One region of the Exiguobacterium sp. 17-1 genome, then DNA from elsewhere that is predicted to be linked to it. Evidence: a T-box and tRNA genes for the amino acid it is inferred to sense, from the RefSeq annotation. Region 1 holds a T-box; the other holds one or more tRNA genes.
The links. A T-box is a leader RNA that pairs with one kind of tRNA and senses whether it is charged. The one in region 1 lies ahead of alaS (alanine--tRNA ligase), so its partner is inferred to be a tRNA-Ala.
Positions count from the first base shown of each region.

Region 2: it has a tRNA-Ala gene. The T-box ahead of alaS (alanine--tRNA ligase) is inferred to sense a tRNA for this amino acid. The anticodon was not compared.

Region 1 is NZ_JALIGJ010000001.1:736,577-744,313, forward strand. Features, by position in the region: gene recD2 (SF1B family DNA helicase RecD2) at 1-2,114, shown strand, start outside; T-box leader at 2,157-2,374, shown strand; gene alaS (alanine--tRNA ligase) at 2,435-5,077, shown strand; gene MUN34_RS03560 (IreB family regulatory phosphoprotein) at 5,112-5,381, shown strand; gene ruvX (Holliday junction resolvase RuvX) at 5,378-5,800, shown strand; gene MUN34_RS03570 (DUF1292 domain-containing protein) at 5,813-6,100, shown strand; gene MUN34_RS03575 (DUF1292 domain-containing protein) at 6,087-6,380, shown strand; gene mltG (endolytic transglycosylase MltG) at 6,462-7,610, shown strand; gene MUN34_RS03585 (O-methyltransferase) at 7,683-7,737, shown strand, end outside.
Region 2 is NZ_JALIGJ010000001.1:7,428-15,164, forward strand. Features, by position in the region: gene MUN34_RS00075 (flavin reductase family protein) at 1-107, shown strand, start outside; gene MUN34_RS00080 (hypothetical protein) at 175-567, opposite strand; gene MUN34_RS00085 (ABC-F family ATP-binding cassette domain-containing protein) at 567-2,468, opposite strand; gene MUN34_RS00090 (redox-sensing transcriptional repressor Rex) at 2,625-3,284, shown strand; gene MUN34_RS00095 (twin-arginine translocase TatA/TatE family subunit) at 3,284-3,490, shown strand; gene tatC (twin-arginine translocase subunit TatC) at 3,498-4,277, shown strand; tRNA gene MUN34_RS00105 (tRNA-Ala) at 4,390-4,462, shown strand; gene MUN34_RS00110 (S8 family serine peptidase) at 4,709-7,737, shown strand, end outside.

The DNA of each region.
Region 1 (7,737 bases):
AAGAAACAGAGCTCGTCGTCACAGGAACCGGTGTCGGAATCGAACTCGGCGGAACGTATCAAGCGTTCGGACGATTGGTTGATCATCCGCGATTTGGTAAACAATTAAAAGCAGAGTTAATCCGGCGATCGGTCCCGATGACGAAACACGCAGCTGTCCGTTTTTTGACGAATGGTTCGTTTACCGGCATTGGTCCGAAAACAGCGAAAAACATCGTCGATGCTCTTGGTGAAGATGCCATCGATATCATCTTAAAAGACAGCAAGGCACTTGACCGTGTCCCTGGACTGAAACAAAAACAGGCTGATGTCATTTTCAGTCGACTCGCGACCTTATACGGTGTCGATCAACTGATGCTTTTTTTAGCCCCGTTTGATGTCACCCCGAAACTTGCGGCAAAGATTTATGCTGCATACGAGGGGGATGCGATGGCGAGAATTCGTGAAAATCCTTATTCTTTGATGTACGAGGTCAGTGGCATCGGTTTTAAGACAGCCGATCAAATCGCCTCGCATCTAGGGCTTGTCGGCTTGCATCCGGAAAGGGTCGCAGCGTCCATCATGCATATACTGGAACAGGAAGCGGGAGAGGGGCATGCGTTTGCGACCGTCGAATCGCTGTTGCAACGGGCACCCCGTCTGCTCGGAGAAGATCCGGGCGAACGCCTCGAACAAGCCATCGAACTGTTGTTGACCGAAGATAAGGTGAAACTCGAAGAAGGCTGTTTGTATTTGCCGACGATTTTTTATGCGGAAGTCCGGGCGGCGAAAGAGTTGGCCCGCGTCATGGCAAACGGAGCGGAACAAGAAGTCGATGTCGCAACGATTCTGTCAGCCATCGGTCAACTGGAAGAACGGTTTGGGATGGAATATGCGGTCCAACAACGGGAAGCCATCGAACTAGCTGTCAAAGCTCCGTTGATGGTCTTGACAGGTGGTCCCGGTACCGGGAAGACGACCGTCATCAAAGGGATTTTACACGCGCTTCAGGAAATTCATGATTGGCCGCTTGAGAAAAGTCAGGTCAAGTCGGGTGAGGTCTATCCGTATGTGCTTGTCGCTCCAACCGGCCGAGCGGCAAAACGGTTGTCGGAAGCGACGGACGTTCCGGCGATGACCATTCATCGTTTGTTGAAATATGACGGGTCGAACTTTCAATTGGATGAAGACCAACCAATCACAGGTAAGGTGCTGATCATTGATGAATCATCCATGATCGACATTTATCTGTTATCGAGTCTGTTACGAGCAGTACCGAACGGAATGAAGATTTTATTTGTCGGCGACCGTGATCAACTGCCGTCGGTCGGTCCGGGACAAGTCCTGGCTGATTTAATGGACACAGACGGCATTCCGGTCGTTCGGCTCAATGTCGTTCACCGGCAAGCCGAAGATTCCTCGATTCTTCGACTGGCTCACGATTTGAAAAATCGGGTCACGTCAGCTGACTTGCTTGCACCGTTATCCGACCGGCGGTTTTATTCGCTCGCCCCGCAGGAGTCGTTACGCGGCATCGCCGCCTTTGCGGAAAAAGCGTTGGCGAAAGGGTATTCGAAGTTTGACGTTCAAATCCTGGCGCCGACGTATCGTGGACAAGTAGGGATTGATGAATTGAACATCGTCCTGCAACAGGTCTATAATCCGGAAGCTCCTAAAAAACGGGAAGTCAAACAGGGAACGCGAATTTACAGGAGTGGAGATAAAATTCTTCAGCTCGTTAACAATGCGGAAGAAAATGTCTATAACGGAGATATCGGCGAAATCGTTAACATTTTTTTTGCGAAGGAAAATGTCGACAAGGTGGATAAAATCATTGCCCGGTTTGATCAGACGGAAGTCGAATACAACCGCAGTGAATGGGATCAATTCACGCATGCCTATGCGATTACAATCCATAAAGCGCAAGGATCGGAGTTTCCGATTGTCCTGATGCCGGTCTTTTTCACCGGAGCCTTCAAACATTCCCGCAATCTCATCTATACGGCTGTCACACGGGCGAAAGCCAGTTTGTTGTTGTTCGGAGATCCCCGTGCCTTTTATAAAGCTTCGCAAGAGGAAGAACCACGTCGGCGGACACGGCTTATTGAAAGACTCGGCGGTATGACAAAGACTTGACTGAATGCACCAGATAGGTAATAATCACGGTAGATGAATGGACGCAAAACGTTGATGGAAGATAAGTAAGTCGCAATCTTCATGACCAGAGAGAGATGGATCTGCTGCAACCATCTTCGTGACGATTCGATTGAAGCTCCTTCCGGAGTCGAGTGCAAACACTTGCGGGTAATCTCCGTTAACGGATTTTTCGAGGTAAAGAGAGCACATGTCTTTACGAACGAGGGTGGTACCACGAAAGCGATGCTTTCGTCCCTTTTCAGGGATGAATGTATCGTTTTTTTGCGTTCAGGATAAATTAATCAATGGGGGTATTTTCGATGAAACCATTAAAACCGTTGACGGGTGCACAAATCCGTCAGATGTATCTCGACTTTTTCCAATCTAAAGGACATGCAATCGAACCAAGCGCATCCCTTGTTCCGATTGAAGATCCAACATTACTGTGGATCAACTCGGGTGTCGCTACGTTAAAAAAATATTTTGATGGACGGGTCATTCCGCAAAATCCACGGATTGTCAACGCGCAGAAATCCATCCGGACGAACGATATCGAAAACGTCGGGAAGACAGCACGTCACCATACATTCTTTGAAATGCTTGGAAACTTTTCTGTCGGCGACTACTTCCGTGAAGATGCAATCAAATGGGGCTGGGAACTCTTGACGAGTGACGAATGGTATGGACTTGATCCGGACCGTCTTTCCGTGACGATTCATCCGGAAGACGACGCAGCACGTCAAATCTGGCTTGAACTCGGTGTGCCGGCTGAACGTATCATTCCGCTGGAAGATAACTTCTGGGAAATTGGTGAGGGTCCTTCAGGTCCGAACACAGAGATTTTCTTCGACCGCGGACCGGCTTTCGGCGACGATCCGAACGATTCTGAATTGTATCCGGGCGGCGAAAACGAACGGTATCTCGAAATCTGGAACATCGTGTTCAGTCAATATAATCATGATGGACACGGCAATTACACGGAGTTACCGCGTAAAAACATCGATACCGGGATGGGTCTTGAGCGGATGGCGAGCGTCATGCAAGATGTGCCGACGAACTTTGACACGGACTTGTTCATGCCGATCATCCATAAGACAGAAGAACTCAGCGGTAAACTTTACCGTGAAGACACAAAACTGGATGTCGCGTTCAAAGTCATTGCTGATCACATCCGGACGGTTGCCTTTGCAATCGGAGACGGTGCGTTGCCTTCGAACGAAGGACGCGGTTATGTCTTACGCCGCCTGCTTCGTCGTGCTGTCCGTTATGCAAAAATGCTCGGAATCGAACGTCCGTTCATGTACGAGCTCGTTGATACAGTCGGTAGCGTCATGGTCGATTTCTATCCACAAGTTCCAGAAAAAGCAGATTTCATCAAACGTGTCATTAAAAACGAAGAAGAACGATTCCACGAGACGTTACATGATGGTCTTGCCATCTTAAACACCGTGGCACAAGCAGCGAAGAGTAACGGTGAACACGTCATCAGCGGAGAAGATGCCTTCCGTTTGTATGATACGTATGGTTTCCCGCTCGAATTGACGGTTGAATATGCGGAAGATCATCAGATGTCTGTCGATGAAGAAGGATTTAAACGGGCAATGGATGAGCAACGGAAGCGTGCTCGTGCTGCCCGTGAAGACGGCGGTTCGATGCAACAACAGTCGGAAGTGTTAGCAACGTTGACTGTTCCGAGCCAGTTCATTGGTTATACGGACCTTGAGACGGATGCTAAAATCATTGCTTTGTTGCATGATGGAGAACGAGTGACGGAAGTCGCTGCCGGCGAAGAAGCACAATTGTTGCTTGATATTACACCGTTTTATGCAGAAAGCGGTGGAGAAGTGGCGGACACAGGAACCATTACAGGTCCTGATTTCGTCCTTGATGTCAAAGATGTTCAAAAAGCACCGAACGGTCAAAACCTGCATACCGTTATTGTTCGGACGGGGATTGCTTTGGCAGATGCGACAGTTCATGCAACAGTCGAAGCGTCGTCACGTCAAGCCATCACAAAGAACCATACTGCAACCCACCTGTTGCACAAAGCATTAAAAGATACACTCGGGACACACGTCAACCAAGCCGGTTCACTCGTTTCGGCAGATCGTCTCCGGTTTGACTTCTCGCACTTCGGAGCAGTCACGGCTGAAGAATTAACAACCATCGAACAGGATGTAAACCAAGCAATTTGGGCATCACTTGCAGTCGAGATTGAAGAGATGAACATTGCTGATGCGAAAGCAAAAGGTGCAATGGCCCTGTTTGGTGAAAAATACGGTGAGACGGTTCGTGTCGTTTCGGCTGGAACATATTCGATCGAATTATGTGGCGGAATCCACGTCCGCAATACGGCAGAAATCGGTCTGTTCAAGATTGTTTCCGAATCAGGAATCGGAGCTGGAACACGACGGATTGAAGCCGTCACGGGCGCTGGAGCATACCATGTGATGAACGGTCACCTGCAGACACTCGAGCAGGCAGCACGTGTCCTGAAAACGAAGACGACTGAGGTGCCGGGACGGATCGAGGCACTTCAAGTCCAACTTCGCGAAACAGAACGTGCGCACGAATCATTACAAGCAAAACTTGCAAACATTGAAGCAGCATCATTGAAAGAGGATGTCGAGCAAATCAATGGAGTGCAAGTCCTTGCGAAGCAAGTCGATGTCTCGGATATGGATGCACTTCGCGGTATGATGGATGAACTGAAGTCAAGTCTCGGCTCGGCGATCATCGTCCTCGGTAGTGCGCAGGGAGATAAAGTCAACCTCGTTGCAAGTGTCTCAAAAGACTTGATCGATCAAGGATACCATGCAGGTAAATTGATTAAGGAAGTAGCGACGCGTTGCGGCGGCGGTGGCGGTGGTCGTCCGGACATGGCACAGGCTGGCGGAAAAGATCCTGCAAAATTAAACGAAGCTCTTGCGTTTACTTCACATTACGTGCAATCACTGGCATAATAGAGAAGTAGTGTAAATGAAAGAGGTGATTAACGTGAGTCAGATGGATCAAACGATGAAATTTAATTTTCCAGAAGACGATAGCCAGGCGGCAACACGCGAAGTACTGCTGACGGTTTATCATGCTTTAGAAGAAAAAGGCTATCATCCGATCAACCAAATCGTCGGATATCTACTTTCCGGTGACCCTGCTTACATTCCTCGTCATAACGATGCACGTAATATGATCCGAAAGATTGAGCGTGATGAACTACTGGAAGAACTCGTGAAATCTTATCTATCGGAGAGTGGAGACAAAAAATGAAGCGTGCCATCGGACTTGATGTCGGTTCGAAGACGATTGGTGTTGCGGTGAGTGATTTGATGGGCTGGACAGCACAAGGCATTGAGACCATCAAATGGACAGAACCTGAATATCCAGTCGCCTTCAAGCGACTCGAGGCAATTATTAAGGAATACGGTGTCGAGATCATCGTCATCGGACATCCAAAAAACATGAATGGGTCGATTGGTCCTAGAGCTGAGGCGAGTGAAGCGTTTGCGCGTGAAATCGAGACGCAGACAGGGCTTTCGACCGTTCTTGTCGACGAGAGATTGACGACGATGCAGGCAGAACGGATGCTGATCGATGCCGATGTCAGTCGAAAAAAACGGAAACAAGTCATCGATAAGATGGCAGCAGTCATGATCCTACAATCCTATTTGGATCGGGCAAATCGATAAGGAGGAAATGAGATGTCTGAAGAAAAACGGCAGTATCTCTTTCCTGATGAAGACGGTGGCGAACATCTTTTCGAAGAGTGGTACCGTTATGTCAGTGAGCGAACCGGCAAGACCTATCTATTTCTCGAAATGATTGGTCATCCGGAAGAGGGAGCAGATGATTTAATCATTTGTGAAATCGACGAGTTTGGCGAAGGCGAAGATGATTTTGAATTGAGCCTGATTGATGAAGACGATGAGCAGACTTGGGATGAACTTGAGGCTGCATTAAAGGAGCGGATGAATGATGCAACAGAATGAACCTACACATTACGTAATTCCCGATGGAGAAGGTAATGAATTTAAATTTGCCGAGCGTTTACGGTATGAAAGCCCACGCTCAAGCAAAACATATATTTTCCTTGAGCCAGTCGGCGCGGATTATGATGAAGCAGAAGAAGTTGATATCTTTGTTTATGAGTTAGAAGAATATGGTGATGGGGATGATGACTTCAACCTCGTTCCGATCGCAGAAGACGATGCAGAAACTTGGGATGAAATTGAAGAAGTTTTCAATACATTAGAAGACGAGCTTGACTAAACCGACTCGTGTATAAGGTGGTGTCGTCAGAGCAATAGCTCTTTCGATATCACCTTGTTTTAAGAGAAGAAGGAGGAACCGATGGAGAATGAATGGAAGAAAAATGCTGAAATCGAACAGAAACGTCGCCGGACATCGCGCCGGATTACGTTAATCATCCTTTCAGTATTGTTCACGATTTTCTTAGTAGCAGGAGCAGCCATCTACATCTTTTTAAAGAGTTCACTCGAGCCGGTCAACGAAGAGGCGACGAAGTCCGTCAAGGTCGAAATTCCTTTAGGCGCCGGAACAGGCACGATTTCAAGCATTCTCAAAGAAAAAGATTTAATCGCGAACGAAACGATTTTCCGCTATTATGTCCGCTATAAGAATGAATCGTCATTCCAAGCCGGGACATACACATTGACCCAAGCGATGACACCGGATGAAATCATCAATGAGTTGAAGACCGGAACCATCATGAAAGCGGCAGATGTTAAAATTACGATCCCTGAAGGAATCACGATGGATCGCCAAATTGCCATCATTGCGAAGGCAACCGGTTTTAAAGCTGACTCCATCCGAAAATCATTGACGGATGAGGCGTATATCAAGACATTGATTGACAAGTATCCGATGTTAACGGATGAAGTGACGAAGCAGGGAGTCCTCTATTCGCTCGAAGGATATCTTTTCCCGGCGACGTACGAATTCGATAAAGGAAAAAGCATCAATCAAATTACTGAAACGATGTTAGATGAGATGGAAAAGATTTATGATGCGAATGCCGATGCGATTAAGAAATCAGGCATGACCTTCCATGAAGTGTTGAGTCTCGGATCAATGGTCGAGCGGGAAGCCGCGACACCAGAAGATCGCCGTGAGATTGCCGGTGTCTTTACGAATCGCCTCAACGACGGAATGAAACTCCAATCGGATCCGACGGTCTGGTATGGCACAGGAGAAAATACGGCATTGACGACGTTAAAGGATTTAGAGAACAATTCGAAATACAATACGTACAAATACGAAGGTATTCCGATTGGTCCGATTTCAACGGTCAGTAAAGATTCAATTCTTGCCGTCCTTAATCCGAAAAAGACGAAATATGTTTATTTCTTTGCCCGACCACCAAGTGATAAAAATCCACGAGGTCAAATTCTTTATGAGGAAACCTATGAGGAACATCAACGTAATGTTGTGAAGTATAAACCGGAATGGGTCGAATACGAAGCAAGTAAAGAGCAATGAACAGGGGGTTGATCGGGAACGGTATGTTCGTTCCCGGTCAACCTGTTTATGCGCAGAAGGAGTGAATTCCGAATGAATGATTTTACAGCGTATGTCGAAGGGATGATTCGACCACGTGATCCCTTGC
Region 2 (7,737 bases), 730 kb from region 1:
AGTCGTTCCGGATTGATGCGGACGGTTTAAAAGCAATTGCCCGTCTCGCCGGAAATGATTATGCCAAGATTGGTGAAATCTTCACGATTGCCCGTCCTACGAAATAAGACAATGCCATACAAATAGACGAGGAAAGCAGATTCGATATCCGCTTTCCTCGTCTATTTTTGTTGCTTACTCCATGTTATGGCGTTTACTGTACTGGAAACCGTCCAGCAGATAAAACAGGACGGCAAGTGCCCAGATTCCGACACAACTGATCAAAAAGGCGACCAGTGGTGAGACAGCGCCGTAATACATGATGATCATCGGATCATTCAGTTCGACGAACGACTGAATCGTCAACAACGTACAGATCAGACCCGACAATAAACTGATGAACAGTCCGCTCCACGTTTGGATGACAAGTCCGATCATACAGGAAATTAAGATGAATAATGGATAAACGGCATTAAATGCATCCGGACGAATGAAAGCCGAGACATAGTCCGCATACATCGGGACGAAGTAGAGGACGCCGGACAATAATCCTTGGATCAGATTGATTAGATAACTTTTCGAGCGCATCAGTGGAACGACTCCCACTGTTCCATCAAATCGAGCAAGTCGACATCAATCTGATCGCGCTCTGCCGAAAGGGCGGTCGCTTTCGGAATATCATTAAAGACTTCTGGTTCGCACAACAACTGTTCGATTTCAACCGACCGGTTTTCTAACCGTTCAATTTCTTGTTCGAGCTGCTCGAGTTGCTGTTTCTTTTTACGTGCTTCTTTTTGGGCTTCCTTGTCAATCGTCTTTGTCGACGCGACTTTGATTGCTTTCGCTTCTTCCGCTTCGAGACGGGCGATTTCTTCCTTCTCGGCTTTTTTCTCCATATAATACGAGTAGTCACCGAGGTAATCGGTCACACCGTCTGTACTCATCTCGATGACGCGGGTCGCAACCCGGTCGATGAAGTAACGGTCGTGGGAGACGAACAGTAACGTGCCTTCGTAATCGACGAGTGCGTTTTCGAGGACCATTTTCGAATCAAGATCCAGGTGGTTCGTCGGCTCATCCAGCACAAGCAGATTCGTTTTCCGTAACTTCAGCTTCGCGAGCGCCAGACGTCCGCGTTCACCGCCCGATAATTCATGGACGAGCTTGAAGACATCATCGCCGCTGAATAGGAACTGCCCAAGCACGGACCGGACTTCCTGTTCGCGCATCAACGGCCATTCGTTCCAAATCTCATCGATGACACGGTTGCGGTCATTCAGTTCCGCCTGCTCCTGATCGTAGTAGCCGATTGAGATACCGGTACCGAAACGATAGTCACCGAACAGCGGTTTGAGACGGCCGACAAGCACTTTCAGTAACGTCGACTTGCCGATTCCGTTTGGTCCGACGAGCGCCAGTGATTCCGCACGTTGCAGCCGGAACGTAATGTTTTTCGAGACGGCTTCTTCGTAGCCGACAGCGAGTTGATTGACCTGCAGGACGTCATTGCCGCTCTGCTTTTCAATCGGGAACGATAGGACGGTACTGCGTTCGTCGCCGTCCGGACGGTCGATCCGGTCGACTTTTTCGAGACGCTTGCGGACACTTTGCGCCCGTTTCGTCGTCGTCGCACGGGCGATGTTACGCTGGATGAAGTCCTGCATCTTCGCGATGTCTTCCTGCTGCTGTTCGAACTGTTTCATTTCCTGTTCGTACAGTGCCGCTTTTTGTTCGAGATACTTCGTATAGTTGCCTGTGAATTTCCGGGACACGTTCCGGGACAATTCATAGACGACGTTGACGACTTGATCGAGGAAGTAGCGGTCGTGGGAAACGATTAAGACGGCACCACGGTAACCGGATAAGTAGCTTTCAAGCCAAGACAACGTATCGATGTCGAGGTGGTTGGTCGGCTCATCGAGAATCAACAGTTCCGGTGCCTGGAGTAACATTTTCGCCAGGGCAAGCCGGGTCCGCTGTCCACCAGAAAGCGTCTGAATCCGGCGGGAATAATCGTCCGGATAAAAACGCATCCCGTGTAAGACGGAGCGGATGTTGGCTTCGAACTGATAGCCGCCGGCTTCCGAGAAGTCGTGTTGCGCTTGATCGTACGTTTTCAGGAGACGGTCATAGGCAGTCGGATCATTTAATATGTGCTCCATGCCCATTTCGATTTCCATCCGGCGAAGCGCCCGTTCCTGATCCTGCAGATGCTCAAAGACGGTCAGCATCTCGTTCCAAATCGATTCGTTCGACTCGAGTCCGCTGTCCTGCGCGAGATAACCAATCCGGACTTCCTTGCTTTTCATGATCTCCCCCGAGTCATGTGACAGCTCCCCGGCGATGATTTTTAAAAGTGTCGATTTTCCGGCACCGTTTCGTCCGACGAGGGCAATCCGGTCCCGTTCCTGTACTTCGAGTTTAATATTGTCTAAAATCGGCTCTACGCCGAATGATTTTGAGAGTTGGTTTACTTGTAAGAGAATCATATCCATCCATCCTTCCACCCTTTAGTCTATCACGAAAAATCCTGCCGAATATAATATTTGTTACTCTATGTGAAGTGGTTTACAATCAAGGGGAGTAGAATTCTTTGCATTGATTTGGGTGCCACGTCAGAACGTGGCCGAAGGGGGAACTGCAGTATGAATGGGCCAGACACAAAAATACCACAAGCAACGGCGAAACGACTGCCGTTATATTATCGTTTTATCCAGAGTCTCTATAACTCCGGCAAGCTGCGCGTCTCGTCAGCAGAGCTCAGCGAAGCGGTCAAAGTCGACTCCGCGACGATCCGTCGTGACTTTTCCTACTTTGGGGCGTTAGGGAAAAAAGGGTACGGTTATAATGTTCAACATTTGTTAACATTTTTCCGAAAGACACTCAACCAAGACGAGGTCACGAATGTCGCCTTAATCGGGGTCGGACATCTCGGAACAGCGTTTGCAAATTATAACTTTTTAAAGAATAATAGTACTCGTATCGTCATCGCGTTTGACGCCGATGAAGATAAGGTCGGAACAACGACGCAGGACGTTCCGATTTATCATGTGTCGGATATGAAAGAACAAATCAAAGCGAACCATGTCGACGTCGCCATCTTGACGGTACCGTCCCAGTTCGCCCAGTCAGTGGCGGATGAGTTAGTTGAGTACGGTGTGACCGGCATTCTGAACTTTACACCGGCCCGGTTGAATGTACCGGCCCATGTCCGGGTGCATCACATCGATCTGTCAATCGAGCTGCAGTCGCTCGTCTATTTCATGAAGCATTATTCGCAATCAGCTGAAGGAGTGAAATCATAATGGAAAACCTTATTCCGTTAACGGTCGGATTCATGGGACCGGGAAGCATCGCCTTGATTGGTGTCGTCGCCCTCATCATCTTCGGACCGAAGAAATTACCGGAACTCGGCCGCGCGGCCGGTCAAACGTTAAAAGAGTTCAAGAGTGCGACACACGGCATCATGGACGATGATAAGGACAAAAAGGACGAAACGAAAGAGAAGTGAGTGAATCATGGCGATCGATCAAGAACAGAGTGTGACATCGCACTTAGATGAACTGCGTAAGCGGATTGTCTGGTCGCTCATCATCGTGGTGGTCATGTTTATCGCAGCCTTTCCGCTCGTCCGGCCGCTCGTCCGTTTCTTACAGGCCGACCTCAAGGAACTCGGAATTGGTCTGAATGCGTTTAACGTCGTTGATCCGTTGATGTTATATCTGAATCTTGCGTTCATCATCGCAATCGTCTTGGCGTCCCCGTTTTGGATGTACCAGCTTTGGGCGTTCATCCGTCCCGGTCTGCACGACCAAGAACAAAAAGCGACGTTGACGTACATTCCCGTGACGTTTTTCTTATTCCTCGCGGGCGTTTCGTTTTCTTATTTTTGGCTGTTGCCGTTTTTACTGGAAGTATCAACGGAACTCGGACAAGAGCTTGGGATTGAACAGGTCATCGGGGTCGAGAACTATTTCAGTTTCCTGATCCGGTTGACGATTCCGTTTGGTCTGTTGTTTCAGTTACCGGTCGTGACGATGTTTTTGACACGGCTCGGACTCGTGACGCCGTTCTTCATGCGGAAGAATCGGAAGTATGCGTATTTTGCGCTGTTCGTGATCGCGGCGTTGATCTCACCGCCCGACATCACATCGCATTTGATGATTTCTGTTCCGCTGTTCGTCCTGTATGAAATCAGTATCATCATCTCGGCACGGACGTATAAAAAAGTGCTGATCCTGGAGCAACAGGCGGAACTGGAACGACAGGCAGATCTGATGCGTGAGTTAAATAAGTAAAAAGAAGAAGCTTTTTCTTGCCGTGATGGCAAGAAAAGCTTTTTTTTGTAAGCGGTCTAATTTTATATTGAAAAAATGAACAGAAGTGGTTATACTCGTAATAGAAACACACGGGGGCTTAGCTCAGCTGGGAGAGCGTTTGGCTGGCAGCCAAAAGGTCGTCGGTTCGAGCCCGATAGTCTCCATATCGCTTTACCTGCCGAAACCTTGGGAAACCAAGGTTTTTTTTATGTCCTTTTTTCTTCACCTGTAAGAAATAGATAAGGAAATATAAGGATTTATACATTTTGTGATGTAATAAACAAACAAATACTTTTAAAAAGCACCAAATTTAAATTGTATATTAAGCGAAAGTTAATTAAACTAAAAATACAGAATTTTCGTTTAATATGCTTTGTTCCACATTACATTTTTGGAAAAGAGGAAAAAGAATGAAGAAAAAGAAGATTGCTCTGATGGCAGCTGCCCTCATGACATCTTCCAGCCTAGTTCATGCTGAGGGACACGTGTCATCACAAAAAGTGGATGTACAAAAGCCACAAGCACTCTCACTGAAAAAAGCGGGTCAAGAAAAGTCATACAGTCAAAACGAAAAAGTACGGATTGTCGTCGAGCTCGATCAAAAAGCAGCGATTGAACATGCACAAGCACAAAATAAGCGTTACAGCACGTTAAGCAACACGGAAAAAATTATTCTTAAGAATCAAATCGTCAATAAACAAAAAGAAGTCAAAGCAGCGATTGCCCAAAAAGATATTTCTGTTTCGTATAAAGAAAGTTTCACAACTGTCTTGAACGGTTTCAGCGGCGAAGTCAAATACGGTGAAATCAAAGAGTTGAAGAAATTAAGCGGCATCAAAAATGTACATATTGCACACGAATATGCGCGTCCAGAAGTTGAAAAAGGCGCGACACCAAACATGTTGCACAGCAAAGACATGGTCAATGCGAAGGAAACATGGCAGGACTACGGCTATAAAGGCGAGGGAACAATCGTTGCCGTCATCGATACGGGAATTGACCCGACGCACAAGGACATGGTCCTCAGTCCGGAGACGAAAGTTGATTTGACGTCTTCAAAAGTCGAGAGCTTTAAATCGTCAAAAGGCTTAAAAGGAAACTACTTTACGGAAAAAGTCCCGTACGGTTATAACTATGCCGATCATGACAGCGAAATCCGTGACCTCGGAGCAGGCGCTTCGATGCACGGGATGCACGTTGCCGGTACGGTTGGTGCCAACGGCGATGAGACGAATGGTGGCATTAAAGGTGTCGCACCGGAAACACAACTGCTCGCAATGAAAGTCTTCGGCAATGATCCAGGTATGCCGTCGACATTCAGTGATATCTATATCAAAGCGATTGATGATGCGATTGCCCTCGGTGCAGACGTCATCAACATGAGTCTTGGTTCAACGGCATCCTTCGTTCAAAAAGATGATCCGGAACAAAAAGCAATCGTCAATGCGATGAACAACGGTATTTTATGTGCGATTTCAGCCGGTAACTCAGCTTTCGCCGGAAGCGGTGCCGGAAATCCATACGCGTCGAATCCGGATGTCGGTGTTGTCGGTTCACCTGGACTGATCAGCGAATCGCTTCAAGTCGCCTCTGTTGAGAACACACAATTGACGTTAGAAGGAATGGCATTGACGGTCGACGGGCAGGATGCCGGTTACCTGGCGTACCAAAAACAAGATTCACCGAACCCGATTGCTGTCTTTGATAAAGAAAAGATGGATGTCGTCTATGTCGGTGATGGCAGTGAAGCCAACTATGCCGATAAAGACGTCAAAGATAAAGTCGTCTTCGTCGTCCGTAACGGCGGTTTTAACTATGCGATGATTCAAGCGGAAGCCGAAAAACAAGGGGCAGCCGGTGTCATCGTCCGTGGTCGGGTTGAGCACGGAGACTATGTCAGCATGGCACTTAACAAACCGACGATTCCACTCGTCTCGTTAAGCATCGCAGACGGCAACGAGCTCGAAGCAAAAGCGAAAGCCGGTAAGGCACTGGCAGTGACGTTTGACGGGAAAGCCGTCTCGACACCAAACCCGGTTGCCGGTGAAATGTCTGACTTCACATCATGGGGTGTGACGCCGAACCTAGACTTCAAACCGGAAATCACGGCACCAGGCGGAAAAATCTATTCGACGCTTAATAATAACGAGTATGGCGTCATGAGCGGGACATCGATGGCAGCACCACACGTCGCCGGTGGAACGGCACTCGTCATGCAACGGATTGATAAAGACTTCAAGGTCAGTGGCGCGACACGCGTTAAACTCGCGAAGACCATCTTGATGAACACATCACGTCCGCAGCTGGATTCAGGTAAGTATAATCAGGAAGCGAAGACTGGCAATTACTACTCACCACGTCGTGAGGGAGCCGGACTGATGGACTTGCATGCCGCCATGAAAACACCGGTCGTCGTAACGGAAACGAAGTCGGGTGAAGGAAAAGCAGCCTTGAAACAAGTCGGCGACAAGTTCAGCTTTACGCTCGACTTAAAGAACTACAGTAATGAAAAGTTAACGTATAAACTTGCCGGAACGGTTCAATCGGATCTTGCCGTCCAAGGTCAAAATTTCCTTGAAGCGAACGGAATCTTTAAAAAAGGAACAGTTGATTCGGTTGATGCCAACAAAGGGACGTTCCCGATTTCCTTTACGGTCGGCTCGAAGAAAGCAAGCTCGGTCGCGATCAACGCGAAGAGTACGACAAAAGTCAACGTTACGGTTGATTTAAAAGATACAGTCGATTGGGCAAACGGTGCGCCGCTTGAAACCATCTTCGAAAACGGCTACTTCGTCGAAGGATTCGTCCGTCTGATCGATACGAAGAGCAAAAATCCTGAGTTGACAGTTCCGTACGTTGGTTTCAAAGGAGCATGGGACAAAGCACCAATTGTTGATGCACCACTCTATGATGACAACACGTTCTACGGCGTCACAGGTCTTGCGACAGAAGTGAAGGATAACTTCAACTTCCTCGGAACGAATGCTGCAGGCGACGTCGTTAAAGAAAAAGTCTCGTTCTCACCGAACGGTGACGGCAGTGCCGATGAGGCCTTCCCGGTCCTGTCGTTCTTACGGAACGCGAAAAAAGTCGATTACTCGATTCTTGACCGCAATAAATCAACACTCCGTAAACTCGAAACGCAGTCAGACGTCATCAAAAACTATTACGATGGCGGATCGGAAGATGGTTTCACACCGGTGACGAATGCGGCATGGGATGGAACGGTCAACGGTTCAAAAGTCAAAGATGGTCTGTACTACTATCAGGTCAAATCGGTCGTCGATTATCCGAATGCGAAATGGCAGACGGCATTATTCCCGATCTACATCGATACAAAAGTTCCGGCAGCAACCGTTAAATGGGATGCTGACAAAAAAGCAGTTTCCTGGACAGCCGGTGACCAAGGAACGGGTATCGCTTCATTCGATATCCTGGT